2 regions of the Megamonas funiformis genome follow, and region 2 is predicted to be linked to the other one. Evidence: riboswitches for the same ligand, from Rfam matches in the RefSeq annotation. Region 2 holds a riboswitch; the other holds the start of a gene.

Region 1 (3,430 bases), 620 kb from region 2:
GGCTTAATTGATGAAGATTTAGAGCAAAATTCTTTATACGATACTTTAAAAACAAAATATAATATAGAGATTGCTCATATTAATCGTCAAATTCATGCAACAGTTGCTGACCCTTATTTATCTGATTTATTGGGTATTATGGAAAATGCTCCATTATTATATATAACAACGGTTGCATATAATCAAAATGATATTCCATTTGAATATTCATTAGCATCTTATCGAGCAGATATGTATAAAATGAATGTAGATTTATATAAAGATAAGTATTATAAATAAAAAAATGGCACTAACATAGTTAGTGCCATTTTTATAATCCTGTCCCTATAGAAATAAGACGATAATAATCTTTTTCTTTAATAAGTTGCATATAATTTGATTTATTAATAATCCAATTATTTTCTTGTTTAGTCCCATTACCAGGCAACCAAAAATCGTCATCACCTGACTGAATAGAAAATACTACAGAATATATAGTTGGTTCATTAGGTACACTATATACAGAGATATCTTTATAATCAAAGATTTTACCATTAGCAAAAAGACTTTTATTTTTATGATAAGATAGTTCTTGTTTGACAATAGTATAAACAATTTCTTTATCAGTCATGTGGATAGTTTCTTTTATTGGTAATGTATCTGGATAAGATGTAATTGGTGAATGACTAGAATAATATAAATTTAGACTAATAAGTGTAAGTAAAATCAAATATATTTTTAATGAGTTTGTTTTTTTATATAATTTAAGAAAAAATATACAAAAAATACTTATTAAAATCAAAATACATATTGAATAAAAAAGATTAATATTCATTATAATTCTATTTATAGAAATTAATGATGGAATAAACGAATTCCAACGAATGCCATTGCCATATTGTATTTATCACAAGTTTCAATAACATTATCATCACGAATAGAACCACCGCTTTGAGCGACAAATTCTACGCCAGATTTATGAGCACGTTCAATGTTATCGCCGAATGGGAAGAATGCATCAGAGCCAAGAGCTACGCCTTTTACTTGAGCGAGCCAAGCATCTTTTTCTTCTTTAGTGAATACTGGAGGTTTTTCAGTGAATACGCGTTTCCAATCGTCGCCACCGAGTAAATCCATATATTCATCAGAGATATATACATCAATTGCATTATCGCGGTCTGGACGGCGAACATCTGGTTTAAATGGTAAGTTTAATACTTGAGGTGCTTGACGTAAATGCCAGATATCTGCTTTATTACCAGCAAGACGAGTGCAATGTACACGGGATTGCTGACCAGCACCGATACCGATAGCCTGTCCGTCTTTAGCATAGCATACGGAATTGGATTGAGTGTATTTCAATGTGATTAAAGCGATAAGTAAATCACGTTTTGCTTCATCTGTGATATTTTTATTTTTTGTAGGAATGTTATTGAATAATTCTTCAGTGATTTTAATATCATTGCGTTTTTGTTCAAAAGTAACGCCAAAAACTTCTTTTGTTTCAAGTTCAGGTGCTTTGTAATCAGGGTTCATCTGAATTACAAGATAGTTACCTTTACGTTTTGTTTTTAAGATTTCTAAAGCTTCAGCACTGTAAGATGGAGCAATAACACCATCGGATACTTCACGGGCTAAGAAACGAGCTGTAGCAGCATCACATTCATCGGAAAGTGCAGCAAAATCTCCATAAGAAGACATGCGGTCAGCACCACGAGCGCGAATATATGCTGTAGCCATAGGTGTGAGTTCGATACCTTCAACGAAATACATTTTTTTCAATGTTTCAGATAAAGGAACAGCAACAGCTGCACCAGCAGGGCTTACATGTTTAAAAGATGCAGCAGATGGAAGACCTGTAGCTTCTCTTAATTCACGAACTAATTGCCAACTGTTAAAGGCATCTAAAAGATTAATATAACCTGGACGTCCATTTAAAACTGTGAATGGTAAATCTTGTCCATCTTTCATAAAAACGCGAGCAGGTTTTTGATTAGGGTTACATCCGTATTTTAATTCCATAGAATTCATTTACGATATTCCTCCTGTAAAATAAATATAATACTATTAGATTTTGTTGCCCAGACGGTCGGCTGTATAAATCTGTGCTTCATGTGGTTAATTCCACTTCCGTCAGTTACACAGATTGTTAACTAAAATTTATCATTTTAGAGTATGAGTTGTCAAGCTAAGCAATAATATTTGGAGATTTTGTTTTTTTAGGGATTTTTACAAGGATATTAGTTATTATTTAGCGAATAAAATATATAAATGCTTTTAATTTTTGAGGAGGTTTTTTTATGTCAGTAGAAAATATTGCTGTATTGACAAGTGGTACAGATGCACCAGGAATGAATGCGGCTATTAGAGCTGTAGTGAGAACTGCGATTAATAATAACGTGCGTATATGGGGCGTTTATGATGGATATAGAGGCTTAGTTGATGATAATATGGAAGAATTAACTTCTATATCTGTAGCCGATATTATTCAGCGTGGTGGTACTTTCTTGGGTACAAGTTTTTGTAAGCGTTTCCGTACAAAAGAAGGTCGTCAATTAGCTTATGAAAATCTAAAAAAACATAATATTGATGCTTTGATTGTTATCGGTGGTGATGGTAGCTTACGTGGAGCAGAAGAATTTGAACGTGAAACAGGATTTTCTGTAATTGGTATTCCAGCTACTATTGAAAATGATATTTGGGGAACAGATTATGCTATTGGTACAGATACTGCTGTAAATACTATTTTACAGGCAATCAACGAAATTCGTGATACTGCAAAAGCACATCGTCGTACATTTATTATTGAAGTAATGGGCAATAAATGTGGTTGGCTTGCTACATATTCAGCCGTTGCTGGTGGCGGAAATATGGTTATAGTACCAGAAGAAGAATTTGATAAGGAAAAAATTATCAATAAAGTACAAAAATTACATGATGGTGGTAAATCTTATTTAGTAATTTTGGCTTCTGAAGGTACTGGCAATATGCAAGAGTTAGTAAAAGAATTAGAAGCTAGAACAGGAATTTCCACACGCTTGACTGTTTTAGGTTTAGTTCAACGTGGTGGTTCACCAACAGCTAATGACCGTGTATTTGCAAGTGTATTAGGCGAACAAGCAACACTTGCAGCTGTTTCTGGACTTCATAATATTGTTTTTGGTATGCAACGTGGAAATATTGTTTGCATTGATTTACGTGATGCAATCACTAATAAAAAAGAATACCCAGAAGATTTAAGACATTTAGCAGAAGTGATTTCTTTATAATAAGAAAAATAAGAAAGTCTAGAAATAACTTATATAAGTTATTTCTAGACTTTTTTTAGAAGAAAAGGTTTTAAAATGATTTAGCAATACCACGGAAAATATACATAACAGCAGTAGCTCCAGGATCTTGCTTGCCTATAGATTGTTCATTATAATAAGCAGCTCTACCATGAACAGATTTT
Region 2 (3,430 bases):
TATTAAAAGATACAGGATTTAATGCAGAAGCTAAAGTTATAGCTTCTGGTTTTTCTCTTGTTGCTGTCTTCAAAAAATGCAATTGCGCTGGTGAATTTTGTAAATACATTATCACACCCATTAGCAAAATATTTATCAAACCTAAAACTAAATGATAACTAGTAAAAATAAGTGCAAGCAAACATAGAGCTTGTAAGAAATATACCATTGGCATTTTCTTCATGCCACCTAAACTAGCTATTCTTCCTGAAAGTAAATTACTGATAATCGTACTAATGCCAAATAAGCTCAATACTAAACTTGTCATAGAAATAGGAATTTGTATATATTGCTGTAAAATCGGTGTCAGATATGTATAAAATACATAACTTCCAGCAGCACCACAAATTACAATAAGCATACCATAATTTATACGCATACTTTTCAATAAAATAAATTGATTACATAAATTTGTTTTTTGTCCACTGCCCACATTTGGTAAATAATGCCACAACATCAATAAAATACATATACTAACTACAGATAATAATATAAAAGTCATTTGCCAACTAAATATTTGACAAATAATCGTACCTATAGGCACACCAAAAACAGAGGCTATACTAAAACCTGCAAAAATCCAACTGATGACTTTTGGTTGATATTGAACAGTCGCTATTTCAGAAGCAAATGTCATCGAAATAGATAATATTGTTCCTGAAATTATCACAGTTATAATTCTGGCTAATACTAAAATATAATAATTACTCGCTAAAGCACATAAAAAATTTCCTAAGATAAAACATATTGCTAATATCAATAATACATAATATCTGTTATAAGCACTAACTGCTGCTGTGATAAACGGTGTGCCTATTGCATAAGCAAAAGCAAAAACTGAAATTAAATTACCCGCCATAGTCAACGAACAATTTATGTCTTTCGCTATATCAGGTAAAATACCCACAATTATAAATTCACTCGTTCCTAAAATGAAACTCAATAAAATTAAACTTAAGACAGCCATAGTATTATATGTTTTTTGTGCCATCAAGATAATCTTCACCTTCTCTAAAATACAAATTTATTTAAACATAAATTATACTTATTCAAAGGAAAAAATCTAGTATTTACAACCATTATTCATCATTTAAACTACAAAAATCACGATTTTGACTATATTGACTATTTATAAATGAAATTAATTTTATTCTTGACATAGATTAAATATTTGTTATAATAAAGCTATCAATTGAATAAGCACTGTGGAACTGACGGATTTTAGTGGAATTAACCACATGAACCGCATTGCTATAGAAAAGTCGACCGTCTGGGCAAAGAAAATTTTTGCCTAGATGGTCTTTTTGTTTTTAGGCATAAGTTTTCTTGTATTTTATAATTTTTTATTTTTACGAAAGGAAGATTATATAATGAAAAACAGATGGCTTATCGCATTATCCGCAATTGGTATTCATATTTGTATTGGTAGTGTTTATGCTTGGAGCGTACTCACTAAGCCAATCATGGCTCAAATGGGCTTTAGTCTTCAAGAAACTACATGGACATTTTCTATTGCAATTTTATTTTTAGGTTTATCCGCTGGTTTTTTAGGAACATTTGTTGAAAAAAATGGCCCTCGTATTAGTGGACTTACTGCCACTGCCTTCTTTGGTATTGGTATGTTTGGTACAGCTTTAGCTCTTCATCTACAAAGCCTTATTTTACTTTACATCTGCTATGGTGTAATCGGTGGTATTGGTCTTGGTATTGGATATATCACTCCTGTTTCCACTCTTGTAAAATATTTCCCTAAAAGACGTGGATTTGCTACAGGTCTTGCTATCATGGGATTTGGTTTTGCAAGTTTAATTGCTGGCCCTATCATGCAAATTCTCGTTAGCAATTTTGGCTTAGTAACTAACTTCGTCATTTTAGGCTGTGCTTATATATTAATCATGGGAGCTTCTTCTTTATATCTCGCTCCTCCACCAAAAGAATTCGTAGAAAAATATTTACCTACAACTGTTAAAACTTCTAATTCTGTGGTTGAAATAAAACAATATAGCGTAGCTGAAGCTACTCGCGATTGGAAATTCTATGCACTTTGGTGGATATTCTTCACTAATATTACTTGTGGTATTGGTCTTTTAGCTGTAGCTTCTCCTATGGCTCAAGAAGTAGTTCATATGAGCCCAATTGCTGCTGCTTCCATGGTTGGCGTTATTGGACTTATCAATGGTTTTGGTCGTATCGCTTGGTCTAGCGTTTCCGATTATATCGGTCGTAGAAATACTTATATTTTATTTTTCTTGATTGAAATTTTTGCTTTCTATGCACTTGCTAATACAACTGAAGCCTTTTTCTTCCAATTATTAGTTTTAATCATTGTTTCTTGCTATGGTGGTGGCTTCTCTTGTATGCCAGCTTATTTAAGCGATTTATTTGGCACAAAACAATTAAGCGCTATTCATGGCAGAATTCTCACAGCTTGGGGCATGGCTGGTATCGCAGGACCACTTTTATTATCCTTTATTCGTGAAACAACTCAAAGTTATGCACTTTGCCTCTATGTATTCGCATTTTTATTTATTATCAGCTTCATCATAGCTATAATATTAAAAATAAAAACAACTAAAAAAGAAAAACTCATTTCAAGCAAAACTATTGCTTAAGAAAAAAACTCACTCTAAATAAAGCCTAGTAGTTAAAATTAAACTAACTACTAGGCTTTATTTATGTGCTAAAATAATATTAACTATCAATATAGTTAAATCTCATTAATAAAAAATATATGTTTTTTATAGAAAGGTTAATTTATTATGTCTGAGCTCTTCCATGAATTTTTATCTACCAATTTTACAATAACACAAGAAATAAAAAAATCATCAAAGAGTAAATTATACGATAAAACGCTTTATGAAGATTTTTCTAAAAAAGTTGATTTAAGCAATGGACTTCCAACAAATAGCACTCTAGATAAAGATAAAAATGGTCCCTATATGATAGATATAAGCTTTTATTCACCTATACTAGATATTATCTATCTTTATAATGATGAATTTCCTGTTTATTAATCATAAATTATCATAAAAACTTTGTAATTCTTTTAAGCTATTTGTTCTTTGTTTTATCGGCAAAGCTTGCCATACTTTTTCTTTATAACTTGCCTTTGATTTATCACCTAAACGTGAATCAATGATAGATACTATGCCTTTATCTGTTTTATTGCGTATTAATCTACCTACACCTTGTTTTAATTTAATAATCATTTCTGGAACCAATACTTCCTCTAAAGGATTTTTACTGCGTTTACATTTTTCATTGATGATTGGTTCTGGCAGTGGGAATGGCAATTTATAAATAATTAAATTCGAAAGTGCTATACCTTCTATGCTTATACCTTCCCAAAAAACTCCTGTTCCTAGTAACACAGAACTTACATCTTGCTTAA

What was found. A riboswitch is a leader RNA that binds a small molecule or an ion and turns the genes downstream of it on or off. The one in region 2 is predicted to bind ZMP and ZTP.
Region 1: linked by a shared signal. The riboswitch ahead of GXM21_RS12460 (phosphoribosylaminoimidazolecarboxamide formyltransferase) and the one ahead of GXM21_RS02940 (L-lactate MFS transporter) in region 2 are both predicted to bind ZMP and ZTP.

What each region holds. Positions count from the first base shown of each region.
Region 1 covers NZ_CP048627.1:2,506,087-2,509,516, reverse strand. Annotated here, with positions in the region: gene GXM21_RS12470 (GntR family transcriptional regulator) at 1-279, shown strand, start outside; gene GXM21_RS12465 (hypothetical protein) at 311-610, opposite strand; gene GXM21_RS12460 (phosphoribosylaminoimidazolecarboxamide formyltransferase) at 835-2,010, opposite strand; ZMP/ZTP riboswitch at 2,052-2,130, opposite strand; gene pfkA (6-phosphofructokinase) at 2,280-3,248, shown strand; gene dhaL (dihydroxyacetone kinase subunit DhaL) at 3,319-3,430, opposite strand, start outside.
Region 2 covers NZ_CP048627.1:603,620-607,049, reverse strand. Annotated here, with positions in the region: gene GXM21_RS02945 (MFS transporter) at 1-1,030, opposite strand, end outside; ZMP/ZTP riboswitch at 1,237-1,322, shown strand; gene GXM21_RS02940 (L-lactate MFS transporter) at 1,410-2,651, shown strand; gene GXM21_RS02935 (hypothetical protein) at 2,799-3,053, shown strand; gene GXM21_RS02930 (ATP-dependent DNA helicase) at 3,054-3,430, opposite strand, start outside.